Regions from separate parts of the Bacillus aquiflavi genome, predicted to be linked through region 1. Evidence: predicted binding sites of a transcription regulator. Region 1 holds the regulator's gene; each other region holds the start of a gene.
The links. The regulator CtsR, encoded in region 1, represses protease genes until heat stress. The targets are predictions, from matches to a motif close to ATGGTCAATAAAGGTCAAACA.
Positions count from the first base shown of each region.

Region 2: the regulator CtsR is predicted to act here: its motif matches at 3,367-3,387, upstream of K6959_RS04790 (ATP-dependent Clp protease ATP-binding subunit).
Region 3: the regulator CtsR is predicted to act here: its motif matches at 3,843-3,863, upstream of clpB (ATP-dependent chaperone ClpB).

Region 1 covers NZ_CP082780.1:3,557,329-3,563,465, reverse strand. Annotated here, with positions in the region: gene clpC (ATP-dependent protease ATP-binding subunit ClpC) at 1-1,778, opposite strand, end outside; gene K6959_RS17275 (protein-arginine kinase McsB) at 1,795-2,865, opposite strand; gene K6959_RS17270 (protein-arginine kinase activator protein McsA) at 2,869-3,417, opposite strand; gene K6959_RS17265 (CtsR family transcriptional regulator) at 3,447-3,908, opposite strand; gene K6959_RS17260 (MFS transporter) at 4,372-5,595, shown strand; rRNA gene rrf (5S ribosomal RNA) at 5,706-5,821, opposite strand; rRNA gene K6959_RS17250 (23S ribosomal RNA) at 5,881-6,137, opposite strand, start outside.
Region 2 covers NZ_CP082780.1:950,301-956,437, forward strand. Annotated here, with positions in the region: gene K6959_RS04785 (M3 family oligoendopeptidase) at 1-1,024, shown strand, start outside; gene K6959_RS04790 (ATP-dependent Clp protease ATP-binding subunit) at 1,154-3,307, opposite strand; gene K6959_RS04795 (YkvI family membrane protein) at 3,546-4,592, shown strand; gene K6959_RS04800 (CPBP family intramembrane glutamic endopeptidase) at 4,913-5,524, opposite strand; gene K6959_RS04805 (YkvS family protein) at 5,862-6,050, opposite strand.
Region 3 covers NZ_CP082780.1:788,916-795,052, reverse strand. Annotated here, with positions in the region: gene K6959_RS04030 (lipase family protein) at 1-681, opposite strand, end outside; gene K6959_RS04025 (DUF2929 family protein) at 864-1,055, shown strand; gene clpB (ATP-dependent chaperone ClpB) at 1,220-3,823, opposite strand; gene K6959_RS04015 (YjzC family protein) at 4,132-4,311, opposite strand; gene K6959_RS04010 (undecaprenyl-diphosphate phosphatase) at 4,495-5,298, shown strand; gene argF (ornithine carbamoyltransferase) at 5,455-6,137, opposite strand, start outside.

The sequences.
Region 1 (6,137 bases):
TACCCTGGAGGAGAACCAACTAATCTAGATGTTGAGTGCTTTTCCATATACTCCGACATATCAATTCTAATCATCGCATCTTCATCACCGAACATAACTTCTGCAAGTGCACGCGCCAATTCTGTTTTTCCAACCCCTGTTGGCCCAAGAAAAATAAATGATCCAATTGGGCGTTTCGGGTCTTTTAATCCTGCTCGGGCTCTTCTAACGGCTTTCGATACAGCAATCACTGCCTCTTCTTGACCAATGACACGAGAGTGTAAAATTTCTTCTAATTTTAGGAGCTTTTGTGTTTCCGTTTGAGCTAATTTTGAGACAGGAATTCCGGTCCAGCTTGATACTACATGGGCAATATCCTCAACGGTAACTTCACTATTTTCTTTCCCCTGTTTTTCCTTCCAACTTTTTTGCGTTTTCTCAAGTTTTTCTCGCAATCGTTGTTCTGAATCACGTAAGGAAGCCGCTTTTTCAAACTCTTGACTCTGTACTGCTGCATCTTTTTCCTTTCTAACTTCCTCCAGCTGTAATTCAAGCTCTTTTAATTTAGGAGGGGTAGTATAAGAACGCAATCTGACTTTAGATCCAGCTTCATCAATTAAATCGATTGCTTTATCAGGTAAGAAGCGATCTGAAATATATCTGTCTGATAATTTTACTGCTGCATCAATCGCTTCATCTGTTATCGAAACGCGATGATGCGCCTCATATCTATCCCGTAAGCCGTATAAAATTTGCACAGATTCCTCTAGTGTTGGTTCATCAACCGTAATTGGTTGGAAACGCCGTTCAAGAGCGGCATCTTTTTCAATATATTTTCGATATTCATCTAACGTAGTTGCCCCAATACATTGAAGTTCACCCCGAGCTAATGAAGGCTTTAATATATTTGATGCATCAATTGCACCTTCAGCCCCTCCAGCACCAATTAAAGTATGAAGCTCATCAATAAATAAAATAATATTTCCGGCTTGACGAATTTCATCCATCACTTTTTTTTGACGATCTTCAAATTCCCCGCGATATTTCGTACCTGCTACAACTGTTCCCATATCAAGTGTCATTACGCGTTTATCACGTAATATTTCAGGTACTTCATTTTGGACAATTTGTTGTGCTAATCCTTCGGCAATTGCTGTTTTTCCTACTCCCGGCTCACCGATTAAAACAGGATTGTTTTTAGTACGACGGCTTAATACCTCGATTACCCGTTGTATTTCCTTGCTTCTTCCTATAACAGGATCTAAACTTCCTTCTCGAGCTATCGATGTTAAGTCACGAGCTAAACTATCCAATGTAGGGGTGTTAGCACTAGCAGCATTCCCTGCTTGGTGATTTCCCGCCTCATTACTCCCAAGTAATTGAAGCACTTGTTGCCGTGCTTTATTTAAACTTACTCCTAAATTATTTAATACTCTTGCTGCAACGCCTTCACCTTCACGAATTAATCCAAGCAATATATGTTCTGTTCCAACATAAGAATGCCCAAGTTTTCGAGCTTCATCCATTGAAAGCTCCGTTACCTTTTTTGCACGAGGAGTATAATGAATTGTCTGAGCAACGCTTTGGCCTTTCCCTATTAAATTTTCAACTTCCTGCTGAATTTTTTCAGGACCTAGTCCAAGTGCATATAAAGCCTTTGCTGCTATCCCTTCTCCTTCTCTAACAAGCCCTAATAATATATGTTCTGTTCCAATATTATTATGACCTAAACGTACAGCCTCTTCCTGAGCTAATGCTAATACTTTTTGGGCTCTTTCTGTAAAACGTCCAAACATCATTTTTTCATCCTCCTAACTATTTATCTTTTTCCATTTTTAATCTTTCACGAATTAAAGCAGCACGACGGATATCCCGTTCGTTTGGCCGCAAAGATCCACCGGCATATTGCTGTAAAAACCCCGGCTGTGTTAAAATCATTAGTTCATTTAAAATATTTTTGGAAATATTCTCTATATAACCTATATCAATTCCTAATCGGATATCTGATAAGCAACGAGACGCTTCTTTCGTTTCTATAATACGGCTGTTTTCCAATACACCGAGCGAGCGAAATACTCTATCTTCTAATTGTATGTTTGATGTTTTTTCTAATGCTTCTCGTGCAGACCTTTCTTGTGAAATTAACTGAACGACAACACCTTTTAAATCATTAACGATGTCATGCTCAGATTTTCCAAGGGTAATTTGATTTGATATTTGAAATATGTTCCCTAATGCTTCACTGCCTTCTCCATAAATACCTCGGACAACTAAACCAAGCTGATTTATTGCAGGTATTATACGATTCATTTGACGGGTTAATATTAAACCAGGCAAATGCATCATTACAGATGCTCTTAATCCGGTTCCTACATTTGTCGGACAACTAGTTAAATAACCTCTATTTTCATCAAATGCATAGTCAATTTGTTCTTCAATCCAATCATCAATTACATTTGCTAAATTCAATGCCTCAGTTAATTGAAAACCTGAAAATAAACATTGTATCCGAATATGGTCTTCCTCATTGACCATAATATTTATTGATTCATTTTCTGAAAGAAGGCAAGCACCGTACGTTGAATCCTCTGCCAAATGCGGACTAATTAAATGCTTTTCAACGAGCACCCTTTTTTGTAGCGGTTGAAGCTCCTCCATTTTAAGAACCTCTAATTTTCCTAAATAATCAGGGTAACCGCTTGAAACAGCCTTCTCAACTTTATTTATTACATTCTTAGCTTCCTCGATTGAATAAAGGGTTGGAAAAGTATGTTCCTTTAAATTTCTGGCTAACCGAATACGAGAACTTAACACAATATCTGAATCGGCACCATCCTCATTCATCCAAGGACTAATCGCTTGATTGATAAAACGTTCTAAAGACACCACTTATTCCCCTCCCTCGTGTCTTTCCGTTAGTTTCTTTTTTAATAATCGAATTTCATCACGAATTTGTGCAGCTTGCTCAAATTCTTCTTGGGTAATTAAATATTTTAATTTTAGTTTTAAGTCTTCAATTTTTTTACGCAAATGCATATTACCCCCAATGCGTTTTGGAATCTTTCCATTATGACTCCAATTTCCACTATGGAGACGCCGTAATATTGGATTTAATTGATTTTGAAAAGTTTTGTAACAGTGGGCACAGCCAAATCGACCCACTTTAACGAATTGTGGAAAAGTCATTGAGCAATGTTTGCATTGAATAATTTCATCTTGTTGAAAAGAATTTTGCTTCGCTTGTTGAAATCCTGGATCTGCATTCAATAATCCTGCTAAAAGGTTGCTAATAGAAAGCCCTGGTCCGCTATTAAACATAAACATGTCACCTTTTTCATGGGCACATTTTTCGCATAAATGAATTTCAGCTTTTTTCCCATTTACAATTTTCGTAAAATGAAGTGTTGCAGGTCTTTGATTACATTCCTGACATATCAATCCATTTCACCCTCTCTAAGCTCACTATTTTATTTATATTTTATAGATGTCAATATTGCCTTTAACATTCTGGCACGGAGTTCATCTCTTTCAGGTAAATCAATATATAAAGTGGATCGATCAATGACACTAAGAATAATCTTTGCTTCTCGTTCCGTGATAATTTCTTCATCAAGTAAACGATAAATAATATGTTCTGCACTAGTTTGGGAAATTCGATTTTTAATAATTGATATAAGTTCATTGATTAGATGGGCATCATCGTGAGGTTTGACTTTCATAATCCGTATATAGCCACCGCCACCCCGTTTACTCTCAACTACATAGCCTCTTTCTATTGTAAATCTTGTATTTATGACATAGTTAATTTGTGATGGAACGCATTGGAACTTATCTGCAACTTCACTTCTTTTGATTTCTACAGCCTCTTGTTCGCTCATTTCCAATACTTTTTTTAAATAGCTCTCAATTATATCTGATATGTTTCTCACCCAGCCTCCCCCTATCTGACTTTGACTATATTTGACATTAATTATACACGAAATAGTTCCTTCATTGCAATATTCTTATTTTCCCCAATTTATTTCATCTCAAAACGTAGCATTTATGATTTATTTAAGGTTATTTAATTAATTTCTCATTTCCTCCTACAGATAGAACGATAAAGAGAAATAATTTCTTTTTCATATCATCCGGCATAGCTAAAAGGCATTTGTGGCACGAATAAGCCTAAAAGAACAATATTGTTTAATAGAACTTTATTTTAAAAAATATATTTTATAAAGTACATCACGATATACTTATGAAATTTAAAAGTTATTTCTTTAACGGAAAAACTATTGGAATTTACAAAATTTATTCACATTTTATCCATAATTTATTCTACTTTAACATGTTTAAAATGGTGCAATTAGGAAAAAATGTTAATCAATTTTGAAAGAAATGGGTGGGAAAATGACATCCTGGAAAAATTCCATTTTTTTAATTTTAGGAATAGGTGTATCACATCTAGGAAATTGGATTTACTTTATAGCACTTAATATTTTAATCTTAAACTTAACTGGCTCGGCCGCTGCGGTAGCTGGACTGTATATTATAAGACCCGTAGCAATTTTAATCACCAATACTTGGTCTGGAAGCGTCATTGATCGTGTGAATAAAAGAAAATTAATGATATTTATCGATATAATAAGAGGAACCTTAGTAATTTGCATTCCCTTTATAGGATCTTTATGGGCAATTTATATTGTTCTCCTTTTGGTTAATATTGCAGGTGCATTTTTCGGCCCAAGCTCATCAGTATACATTACGAAACTTGTCCCCCAGGAAAATCGAAAAAGATTTAATTCAATCATGAGTATGACTAGCCCTGGTGCATTTTTATTAGGTCCAGCAATTGCTGGGATATTAATTATGTACGTTAGTCCAGATATTTGTATTATCATTAATGCTGTTTCTTTTTTCGTTTGTGCATTTTTTATTTATCTACTTCCTAATGTAGATGAAGATTTAAATAATATACGTGAACGGGTACATTGGAAAACTATTTTAAATGACTGGAAAGCAGTTAAACAATTTATTAAACAAACTAAATATTTTATTTCAGTTTATATATTGTTCCAATCAGCTATGTTAATTGCCTTTGCTGTTGATTCACAAGAAGTTACTTTTATTAAACAACATTTAAAACTATCGGACAGAGATTATGGCTTAATTGTAAGTATAACAGGGATTGGTTCATTAACCGGGGCTGCTGTTGCTGCTATTACATCTAAAAAAATACATCTCCGCCTATTTATTGGTGTTGGAATGCTATTAACATCTTTAGGATACGTTATGTTTTATGCTTCTTTTAACTTTATTACTGCAACATTAGCATTTGTATTTTTGGGCTTTTTTTTGGCATTTGCCAATACAGGATATGCAACTTTTTTTCAAAATAACGTGCCGGTAAAAATTATGGGGAGATTCGGAAGTATCGCAGATATGGTTCAGGGAATGATTCAAATTGGATTAACACTACTTTTAGGATTAATGGCCGAATGGTTTTCAGTCCAACTTGTGTGCCTGATCTTTACGATTATAGGAACTTTGATTGCAAGCATACTCCTCCTCACAGTACTGATTCCTTCAAAATTGCGCTATTTTGAAGAAAATACAACAGCTATTTCAGGCTAAAAAAACAGGATCAATCATTGCTTCTTGTAAAAAAAGCTTGACTGATCCTTTATTTTTATACAAAGTAATAAAAGAGAACAACAGAAAAGTTGTTCTCTTTACTTAAAGTCGCCCGGCAACGTCCTACTCTCGCAGAGGGATGCCCTCTACTACCATTGGCGCTGAGAAGCTTAACTTCCGTGTTCGGAATGGGAACGGGTGTGACCTTCTCGCCATCGTCACCAGACAATTGTTCTCTCAAAACTAGATAATGTGAAGAAGTAAGAAAGAAAGTATCATGTTTATTTGGTTAAGTGCTCGCTCGATTAGTATCTGTCAGCTTCACGTGTCGCCACGCTTCCACCTCAGACCTATCAACCTGATCATCTTTCAGGGAGCTCAAATGGGAAATCTCATCTTGAGGGGGGCTTCATGCTTTAGATGCTTTCAGCACTTATCCCTTCCGCACGTAGCTACCCAGCTATGCCTTTGGCAAGACAACTGGTACACCAGCGGTGCGTCCATCCCGGTCCTCTCGTACTAAGGACAGCTCCTCTCAAATT
Region 2 (6,137 bases), 1.2 Mb from region 1:
GCGAACAGACTACGATGCTAGGATGGTTAGGAAGTTTCGTGAACAAGTGAAGGAATTTATTGTTCCGATCGTTGTTAAGCTAAAAGAGCGGCAGAGAACTCGAATTGGTGTCGACAAATTATATTATTATGATGAAGCTGTTAAATTTAAAACGGGCAATGCAGCCCCTAAAGGAAGCCCCGATTGGATTATTGAGAACGGACGAAAAATGTACCATGAATTGTCAAAAGAAACAGGTGAATTTTTCGATTATTTAATTGATCATCAATTAATGGATGTTGTTGCTAAAAAAGGAAAAGCAGGTGGAGGCTATTGTACATTTATAGAAAATTATAAAGCACCATTTATTTTTTCGAACTTTAATGGAACGTCTGGAGATATTGATGTGCTTACACATGAGGCAGGACATGCATTCCAAGTCTATTCAAGCCACGATTATGAAATCCCTGAATATAATTGGCCCACTTATGAAGCGTGTGAAATTCATTCGATGAGTATGGAGTTTTTTACATGGCCATGGATGGAATTTTTTTTTAAAGAGGATACAGAAAAATATAAGTTTGCTCATTTAAGTGAAGCGTTGATCTTTTTACCTTATGGTGTAGCAGTTGATGAATTTCAACATTGGGTGTATGAAAACTATGAAGCAACACCAGCTGAACGGAAGAAAGCATGGCAGGAAATTGAGAAAAAATATATGCCTTATAAAGATTATAACAATCATGACTATTTAGAAAGAGGCGGCTTTTGGCAGCGCCAAGGCCACATATATCAATCGCCATTTTATTATATCGATTATACACTTGCTCAAATATGTGCATTGCAGTTTTGGAAAAGAATAATTGATCGTGATCAAGAAGCTTGGACAGATTATGTGAACTTATGTAAGCTTGGTGGAAGTAAGTCATTTACGGAGCTTGTAAAGGCAGCCAATTTAATCTCACCGTTTGAAGAAGGATGTATAAAATCAGTTGTAAGTGAAATAGAAAACTGGCTTCATTCTGTAGACGATCAAGGTATGTAAGTGAAGCATTAGGGGAGTTCATGCTAAAATAATTTTATCATCTTCTCAAAAAAGCTCTATCAATGAACAATTCACTACTTTATTTTTTAAATAGAAAAAACGCAGGGGGGTAAATCCCTGCGTTTTTCTCTATTTTCCATTTGTTTTTAAAACAATTTTTCCGTCCTCAATGATCGCTTTTAATGATTTTTTATTTGGTTGATCAAGAATAAAGTCTGCAATTTTGTCTTCGAGCTGTTCTTGAATCACACGGCGGAGTGGACGGGCACCAAAAGCGGGGTGGTAGCCAAGTTCCGTTAGTTTTTCCTTTACTTCATCAGTAACAGTTAAGTTGATTGATTGTTCAGTTAATGTTTGTTGCAGCTCGTTTAACATTAAGTCAACAATCTCTAATAGATGAGCTTTTTCTAATGTTTTAAATTCGATAATGCTATCAAAACGGTTTAAAAACTCTGGTTTAAAAAAGTTTCCTAGTGAATCAAGTATATTTGATTCTTCGACAGCGTTATTTTTCTCAAATCCGACTTGGATTGTTCTTTGACCGGTTCCAGCGTTACTTGTCATAATAATGACTGTATCTTTAAAGCTGACAGTTCGTCCTTGACTATCAGTTAAGCGGCCATCTTCAAGTATTTGCAAGAACATATGCTGTACGTCAGGATGAGCTTTTTCAATTTCATCTAATAGAATGATACTATACGGATTACGGCGTACTTTTTCTGTTAATTGACCCGCTTCTTCATGTCCAACATAACCTGGAGGGGAACCGATAATTTTTGAAACACTATGTTTCTCCATATATTCACTCATATCGAGACGAATCATCGCGTCTTTTGAACCGAATAATTCTTCTGCAAGTGTTTTTGTTAACTCTGTTTTCCCTACTCCGGTAGGCCCGACAAAGAGAAATGAACCGATTGGTCGTTCTTTCGCTTTCAATCCTGCTCGGCTGCGTCGAATTGCTTTTGCTACTTTTTTAACAGCTTCTTGTTGACCAATAACTTTGCTATTTAAGTTTTTTTCAAGGTGTTTCATTTTTTGCTGTTCATCTTCCTGAAGCTTACCTATTGGAATTCCTGTTTTCTCTTCAATAATTTGCTGAATGATTGCTTTACTTACAATTGGCCGTTCATGTTCAGGCTGTGCGTTTCTTGTCTTTTCAAGCTTTTCTTCCTCATCCCGAAGCTTTGCAGCTAATTCATAGTTTTCCTGCTTTAATGCAGCTTCTTTTTCTTTATGAATTTCTGCCAAACGTTTTTCAATATTTTCTGTATTTGGGTTATCTGCTTGTAAGTTTAATTTAGAGCCTGCTTCGTCCATAAGGTCAATAGCCTTATCAGGGAGAAATCGATCTTGAATATATCGGTGTGATAAATGAACACACGCTTTAATTGCTTCCTCTGAATAGTTGACTTCATGGAAATTCTCATATTTTGATTGAATTCCTTTTAATATGTCAATTGCTTTGTCTAAATCTGGTTCTAGAACATGAACAGGCTGAAAGCGTCTTTCTAAAGCTGCATCTTTTTCAATATTACGGTATTCTTTTAAAGTTGTTGCCCCAACTAATTGGAGTTCTCCGCGTGCTAATGCTGGTTTTAAAATATTTCCTGCATCCATTGAACCTTCTGCCGAACCAGCGCCAACAATTAAATGATTTTCATCAATAAATAAAATAATATTTTTTCGATGTTGTAATTCAGTAATTAGCTGTTTCATACGTTCCTCAAATTGTCCACGGATTCCTGTATTAGCAACAAGTGAAGCAACATCAAGCAAATAAACTTCTTTGTTTTTCAATTTGTTTGGAACTTCACTATTAACAATTTTTAATGCTAGTCCTTCAGCAATAGCTTTTTTACCAACACCAGGTTCACCAATTAACACTGGGTTATTTTTATTTCGTCTGTTTAAAATTTCAATGACACGATTTACTTCTTCATCACGCCCAATAACAGGATCAATTAATCCAGCCTTTGCTAGCTGCGTTAAATTTCGACCGTATTGATCAATAAATCCTCCACCATGCTGGCTGTGTGAAACATTTGCGGAATGATTTTGGTTAAAATGATTTTCCGGCTGTGGAAAACTTTTAAATAAGTCTTCGAAAGGAAACCCTCCAAAGTTTGAGAAACTATTAAATGATGATCCGAAAGTTGCTCCAAGTTTTTCTCGTTCAACTTTATAGCAGTCATGACATAGATGATAATGTTTTTTTGCACCGTTCATGTTGACTTGCAAGTTAACGTTCGCTTCATTTGTTTGACATTTTTCACAAAGCATAATTTTGACCTCCTTTATGATTTTTGACCTTGACTATCTTTGACCTTTGATTATATTATACTTTGATCTTCTTTGACTTTCAACTACTATTTTTTAATTTTTTTGGTGATCTGCATATAGTTTTCCTTAAATTACATTGATAAAGTTTTACTTTTCCTACTATGAAAAAAGAAGTTACAGTATGCTCGTCATTGATTGTCCTTTTCCTCATATATTGAGAATATAGGGAGGAGATATTGTGAAAATCAATTGGGGGGCTGCTCTACAAATTGCTGCTGTATATGTCGGAACTGTTGTTGGGGCAGGCTTTGCAACTGGGAAGGAAATCGTTGAATTTTTTTCAAGGTTTGGCTTTTTCGGTTTAATTGCCATTATGATGAGTGGTTACTTATTTATTTTTTTAGGGGTAAAGATTATGAGGCTTGCTGTAAAAATTGAAGCAACCTCTTATCAACAGTTAACTGAATTTTTGTTTGGGAAAAGATTTGCAATGATTGTTAATGTTTTATTACTTTTAATATTATTAGGTGTATGTGCTGTTATGCTCTCAGGAGCAGGCGCTGTTTTTGAAGAACAACTTGGTTTATCTAAATCAACAGGGGTATTTTTTACAATCGGACTTTCGCTCGTTGTCATGATGGTTGGAATAAAAGGGTTGTTTGCGGTTAATACTTTTGTTGTTCCGATGATGATTGCATTTAGTTTTATGTTAATGATTTTATCAATGAAGCTGCCTAATTTTTTGGAAAATATATTATACATTCCGTATGTCGCTGATGGATGGAAATCAGCTATAGCTCCGTTTACATATACGGCTTTTAACCTTTCATTAGCACAAGCTGTTTTAGTGCCAGTTGCGAGTGAAGTTAAAGATGAAGCTGCAATTAAATGGGGCGGTATCATCGGAGGAGCAGCATTAACGCTGATTTTATTTTCTAGTCACTTTACTTTAGTAATGCTTCCAAACTTTGAAGTGTATGATATCCCAATGGCAGTTATTATGAAAAGCCTTGCTTCAGGTTTTTATTGGATTTTTGTATTAATTATTTATGGTGAAATTTTCACCTCTATTATTGGCAATGTCTTTGGGATAGAAAGGCAGATGAAAAGCCTGATCTCTACCCCTAGATTTATTATTATAGCGGTTATTTTTACTATTACTTATTTCATTAGTCTCGTTCATTATGGCAGACTTTTATCATACTTGTATCCGCTGTTCGGTTATATTAGTTTGATTTTTATCGTGTTGTTATGGATGAAGCCATATCCAACAAAAAGCCATTAATTTTTAAGAGGGTACTGACCTGCACGAAGCGAAGGAGGAGGCTCGTGGTTCGTCCCCCTGGAACGGAAATCAACGTGTTCCAAAAAGGCGAGTAGATGAACGACAAGTCGCTCACCTACTCGCTATGAAATTCCTTGAGGACTTTTTTAGTGCCCTCATTTTGAGAGGACTTTTTTAGTGCCCTCATTTTTAAGGGATTTTTGCTCCGCTTATAAATTCTATAAAGAGTCAAAAGCCTCTTAAAGTGATATTAGCTAAAATGTACGGTAAAAAGTATACGAGACTGTGGTCTCACACGAATGATTGTTTAGCACAGCCCTTTAGTAGAGCGGCAAAAAGATAAAGATCATTAAATCAAACGTTAAATGAGAAACGATAATAAGAGGGATACTTCTTTTCCATGTGTATAGTGCACCCCAAAAAAGTCCTCCAACAAATGCAGCGAGAATGAGAATTGAATGACCAGCATATATTTGCACAGAAGCATAAAGAAGTGCAGAAACAAATATACTTATCCAAATATTTGTATATTTCAATATTCTTTTTTGAATAAATCCTCGCCAAAAGATCTCTTCTCCAGGTATTAAAATGAACAATAAAACAATGTAATGCCATAGCTCGGTTGGGGCATAACGATTATAAAGCCTTGAAACTTGTTTAGAAAATGGCAAATCAAAAAAGTTGATCATGCTATTGCCAACCCAAAATACCGTATATAATAATAGGCCAGAAATAATCCCATAAAATAAATAATTTGAAACAGGTGCTTGGTCATCCATTTCTTCATTTAAAATAGAATAACTAATTAAAAATAACATGGAAGCAGAGAAAATATACCAAAATACTGACTTATCTTCAAATGTTAAAAACAATAGAAGATGCGCAATAAAAAATCCGATAATTAATCGAAGATCGGATGCGCATTTTTTCATGTCTTCAAACTCCTTTCTTAACAAGAAACAATTTCTATTTTAACAAATATTAAATCATATTTGTACGGAAAAGAATTCTTTTTAAGCTTGTTTAATGATATTTTTTAAATAATGTTTAAATAATGTTAAAATTATTCATAGTTATGTCTAAATAGTGAACGAAACGACAAATCATTTCGAAAAAAAGGATTTATGTATAGAAAAATCGAAAAGGCCGCTTTCAGGCATTGCCAATTTTAATTATGGCATTAGAAATACCTTACTCACGGCATGTCTTTTTAATTTGGTATTGACAGCGTTTGCATAAGTAATACTGAGGAAAAGCTTTCTTTCTTTACTAGAAAGCAGACTCTTTAATTACTTTGTAATTTTTATGGTTAACAACAGTTCGTTGCTCTAAATCAAGTTCACGGTAATTGTCCATGTAAGTTACATCAACAATAACAGAGTTTTCATTTACTTTTTCAACAATTCCTTGTAATCCATCTTTAAATTCAATCACATTCCCTACTTCCGCCTTTTTCAAATTTAATTCTCCCCTTTCTATCCATTTCTTTTTTGATTGAACTATAAATAACAGTTTGCACTACTTGGGGATTTTAGTAAAGGAAAA
Region 3 (6,137 bases), 1.0 Mb from region 1:
AATGATTTCGTTTTTCTCTGGTAAAATGAGACAAATAGATATAGATGAATGATCGTTTTTTAATATTTTCTGATAAAGCTCTGATTGTCTATATGCCCTGTTTCCAGAAAGTATTTGAATCATTTTTACTGGAATTTTAGTTTTTAGTGTTGTTTCATGTGTCTTTTCAAACAGTTCTTTTTCAATATCCTTCCGATCTTTTTTATATGAAAAAGAGATTTCCTCTAATAATTTTTTATAAAAAAATTTATGATCTTTCTCTTGTTTCAAGTGGTTTTGTAAAGATAAGATCGGGTTTATAAGCACAACTGAGCGAATGTTAGATTCCATCGTTTTCATAAGCTCAAGAGCGACTAGTGCTCCCATTCCTTCAGCAAATAAATGAATTTTCTCATTTAAAATTTCAGTGCGCATCACATATTGATAAAGTCTTTTTCCGAGATCGACTGCTTTTTGATTACCCCAATTTTTACCATATAAATTCGAATAAAATATAGTATAGCCTGCTTTTTTTAATTTATTAATAATTGCCATTTTCCCTTCGTTTTGCATCCAAAAGCTTGTATGTTCATCAACAAAATGCCGTTCATCACCAATGATTAGGATACCGAAACCAGTCGGCTTCTCAGGGTAGTGGATCATGCTCCACTCAGTATCTAATTGGAAGTTTCGGTGCTCCATATTAGCAACTCCTTTTTGATGTATTCTTAATAATGTATGATATTTCACATAAAATGAATGGAGTATTGCCTAACATATGCCTTATTATCATATAGTTTTCAACAATTTATAAAAATTCATTTATTATTTTGTTTCCGTATGATAAGATAGTAAAAGATTTTAAATAGCAAGAGGTGAGAATAGTGCATTTCTTTTGGACCTTTTTCTGGACATTTCTTCTTTCTCATTTGTTAACATATGTTGTTTCTTCAATGTCAAACGTTGCCTATGATTTTAAATCAGGTTCAATTTTAGGAATAGCATTAAGTTTTATTCTTTTCTTCATTCCACTTGTACTACCGAATGGGCCTTCTGAAAAGGAAGGGCTTCATTAATTGGAAAAATGATTGTGGAAATGACTTCAATCAGTGGGGGTTTTTTTTTAGCTCCTACTGATTGTTAGTGTTCCAGCTGGCTTATAAGACTGTTAATCCCCCACCGAATGTTGTAGTGGGGGCTTTTACTATATATGACCAATTTCATTATCTAAACAGGTGCTTTATGTTCGCAAAGTCAATTGATCATTTTCCAAAATGATCTCTACTTTCTTAAGACTGCTCACTTGCCCTGATATAATCGCCCTCGCTAGCTTTGTCTCAACACTACGTTGAATATAGCGTTTTAAAGGTCTTGCACCGTATACTGGATCAAAACCATTTCTGGCGATATTTTCCTTCGCTTCTTCACTAATCGTTAGCTTAATTTGCTTTTCTTCAAGTCTAGATTGCAATTCCTTCATTAATTTTATCACGATTTCTTTTATGTCTGTTAGTGTTAACGGTTTAAATAAAATGATTTCGTCAATTCTATTTAAAAACTCTGGGCGAAAATGTCTTTGTAAACGTGAAATTACTTTTTCTTTTGTTGTTAAAGCGATTGTTTCATTATTTGTTGCGTATTCAAGTAAATCATCTGAACCGATATTTGATGTCATAATAATAACAGTATTTTTAAAATCAACGATTCGTCCTTGAGAATCGGTCACTCTGCCATCATCAAGCATTTGTAATAAAATATTAAATACATCGTGATGGGCTTTTTCGATTTCATCTAATAAAATGACAGAGTATGGATTTCTTCTCACTGCTTCTGTTAATTGGCCACCTTCTTCATAGCCAACATATCCTGGCGGTGCACCAATTAATCTTGAAACAGAATGCTTTTCCATATATTCCGACATATCGATCCGAATCATATGTTCCTCGCTATCAAATAAAGCTTGCGCAAGTGTTTTAGCAAGTTCCGTTTTCCCTACCCCTGTCGGTCCAAGAAAAATAAAGGAGCCGATTGGCCGATTAGGGTCTTTTATCCCTGCTCTAGCACGCAGAACCGCATCTGAAACAAGCTTGATTGCCTCCTGTTGTCCAATTACACGTTCTTGCAATATACTTTCTAAACGCAATAGTTTTTCTCGTTCCCCTTCGATGAGCTTTGTTACTGGAATCCCCGTCCAGCGAGCAACAATATCAGCGATCTCTTCCTCTGTTACTTCTTCACGTAATAGCCGATTTTCTTTATGTTGATGATTCATTTTATTCTCTAATTGAGTTAATTCCTTTTTTAAAGCAGGTATTCTTCCATGACGAAGTTCTGCGGCACGATTTAAATCATATTCATTTTCTGCTGTTTCTAATTCACGACGTAATTTTTCAAGTTGTTCTCGTTTTTCTCTAACTTGCTGAATTCCTTCCTTTTCAAGTTGCCATATCGCTTTCATTGTGCTTGCATTATCTCGAAGCTCAGCAAGTTCCTTTTGTAGCACTTGTAGCCGTTCTATACTTAACTCGTCTGTTTCTTTTCTTAATGCAGCCTCTTCAATTTCAAGCTGCATCACTCGCCGCGTTACTTCATCTAATTCAGACGGCATTGAATCAATTTCTGTGCGAATCATCGCGCAAGCCTCATCGACAAGATCAATCGCCTTATCAGGTAAAAAGCGTTCAGTAATATAACGATTTGATAACGTTACTGCTGATACTAAAGCTCGATCATGAATTTTCACTCCATGATGGATTTCAAATCGTTCCTTTAATCCACGCAAAATAGAAATTGTATCTTCAACATCTGGTTCACGCACAAGTACTTGTTGAAATCTCCGTTCAAGCGCAGGATCCTTTTCGATATATTTCCGATGTTCATCCAGAGTTGTTGCACCAATACAATGAAGTTCTCCTCTTGCAAGCATTGGCTTTAACATATTTCCAGCATCCATTGCTCCCTCAGTTTTACCAGCACCAACAATTGTATGAATTTCATCAATAAAAAGTAATATTTTACCTTCACTTTTTTTAATTTCATTTAATACAGCCTTTAACCGCTCTTCAAATTCACCACGGAATTTTGCGCCGGCAATTAATGAACTCATATCAAGAGCAAAAATCGTTTTATCCTTTAAGCCTTCCGGAACATCTTTACGAACAATTCTTTGCGCTAATCCTTCGACTATTGCTGTTTTACCGACTCCAGGTTCACCAATTAATACAGGATTATTTTTTGTTTTCCTTGATAATATTCGAATAACGTTCCTAATTTCACTATCTCTTCCGATCACAGGATCAAGTTTTCCTGCTTTTACTTCCGCAACTAAATCTCGCCCATATTTTTTTAAGGCTTCATACGTCACTTCAGGATTTTGCGTTGTCACCCTTTGGTTCCCCCTAATGTCTTTGACTATTTTTAATAACCTTTCTTTATTAACGTCATGTTCTGTAAAAAATGTAGCAATAGAAAATTCACGCGGATTATTTACAAGTGCAAGCAGTACATGCTCAGTCGACAAATACTCATCTTGAAATTGTTTAAGCTCCATCTCAGCCGCTGCTATTAATCGCTGTAATTTTGCTGTAATATACAGCTTCCCATGCTCAATCCCCGCACCCGATACTTGTGGCTTTTTCTTTAATGATTGAGTTAATACATTTACGAATCTATCTGCGGAAAGATTCAATCTTTCTATCATAGACGTGACTAAATTTCCCTCTTGCTCTACCAATGCTAAAAACAGATGATCAACATCAACCTCTTGGTGTTGATAACGAACAGCAATCGATTGGGCGCTCATAAAAGCTGCTTGCATTTTTTCCGTCATTTTGTTAAAGTCCATGTTTATTCCCCCTCTCTATCATTTGACTATCTTTGACCTTTATCTTTATTATATGTCATTTTTTCCATATGTAAAGTCTCCACTTCTGAGATCATCTCACGCTCGATTCATGAATCGAAAAAAGTAAAAGCCATCCGATCGGATGGCTAGACTGGTAATAAGCGCTCACGTTCTTCGCTACTTGCTTTTCGTAGGAAGTTTTCCGTTCGCTTCCGCCTCGTGCTTTCGTGCCTTGACAGACAGGCGTATTCATGTAGTCTTTTAGGAAATAATGATTGACTTATAAATTCGCTGAATAGCTTTCTTTTTTAAGGTTTTCTTTGATATGTCCAATAGCGATCATCATTGCTCGTTTCTGGAAAATATTCACCTGCTGTTAATTTTACTTTTTTCGGATTCATCACCATGCTTCCTGTTTCACCAATTTCAACATATATTCCATTATTGGGTGCTTTCTGCCCCGGCCGAAATTGTCTGCTTTGTCCGATTTTTTCTCCCTCCTTAGTTTAAACATTGTCTTTTTATATTTCCCAATTTTTTGTTATTCATTATAAAATTTTATTTAAAAAAATGAATTTCCTTTGCAAATTTGAAAGTTTTATTGTTAAACTTATATAAGTTACTTCAAACTTCAAAAATTGGAGGATATGTATGTGGAAACAACCGAGAACATTTTTTTATTGTTAAAATATTTAATTTTAGGTCTTCTGCAAGGATTTACAGAGCCAATTCCTATTTCTTCAAGCGGACATTTAGAACTTGTCCAACATTTTCTTGGAGTAGGAATTGAAGGTGTAAGCTTCGCTCTCCTTGTAAATAGCGCATCGTTAATAGCCGTTTTAATTATTTATAGAGAAGACATTATAAGACTACTCAAAAATGGCTTGTCGTACATAAAAACGAAAGATACAGCTGCTAAAAGCGATTTTCACTTTATCATTTACTTAGTTGTCGGTACAATTCCTGCAGGAGTTTTGGGAATTTTATTTGAAGACTTTATAAGTGAGAAATTGGCATCAATTAAAACAGTCGGCATTTCATTGCTTATTACTGGAGCTGCACTTTGGCTCATCCGAAATTTACGAGGACGGAAAAATGACACTGACTTATCTTTAAAAGATGCGGTGATTGTCGGTCTTGCACAAGCAGTCGCATTAATTCCAGGAATTAGTCGTTCGGGGGCAACGATTGTTGCGGCAATGGGTCTAGGAATGAAGCAAGAAACTGCATTACGATATTCATTCTTACTCTACATTCCTGTAAGTGCAGGCGGAATGATTTTAAGTTTAAAAGAGACGTTAACTGATCCTAATATTGCAACACTTGCATTACCTTATACGGTTGCTTTTATCGCTTCTTTAGTTGCTACATATTTTGCCTTAAAGTGGTTTATGAATATTATGGCTAAAGGTAACTTAAAATATTTCTCTTATTATTGTTTTATTGTCGGGACACTAGTCGTTATATTTTCCTAATCATGGGGAAATCAAAAAGTTTAATATATTCATAGAGTCCTCCAGAATGGATGAAAAATGTTTGGTAGTTGAGAAACGGAAACGAATGGAACCGTCTTCAAAAGTTCGTTTGTTAAAAGTCTATAGAGCTGATCCAGCAGGATCAGCTCTATAAAATTATTTCTTTAAAATTTCTGTTAAAATTGCTTTTTGAATATGCAAGCGATTGCCTGCTTGTTGAAATACGACTGAATTTGGTCCATCAATTACTTCTTTTGTTACTTCTAACTCGCGATGAGCCGGTAAGCAGTGCATAAATAAATAATCTTTTTTTGCATTCATAACTAACTTTTCATTGACTTGGTACTCCTTGAAATATTTAATTTTCCCTTCATCTTCCTCGTGACCCATACTCGTCCAAACATCAGTATAAATGATATCAGCTCCTGTCACCCCACTAAGGGGGTCGTTTGTAATCTTAATCGTTGATCCGTTTTCTGAAGCGATACTTTTTGCTAGTTTGATAACTGATTCGTCTGGTTCAAATCCTTTTGGACATGCAATAACACAATCCATGCCGACCTTAGCGCTAGCAAGCATTAATGAATGCGATACATTGTTCCCATCACCTACATAAACTAGCTTTAACCCTTTAAATGTACCTTTTTGTTCTAAAATTGTAAGCAAATCTGCCATCGCTTGGCACGGGTGAAACATATCTGTTAAACCATTAATTATAGGAATTGTTGCATGGGCTGCCAGCTTTTCGATAATGTCGTGTGAAAAAGTTCTAATCATAATGGCGTCTACATACTGGGATAATACTTTAGCCGTATCTTCAATCGTCTCACCACGGCCTA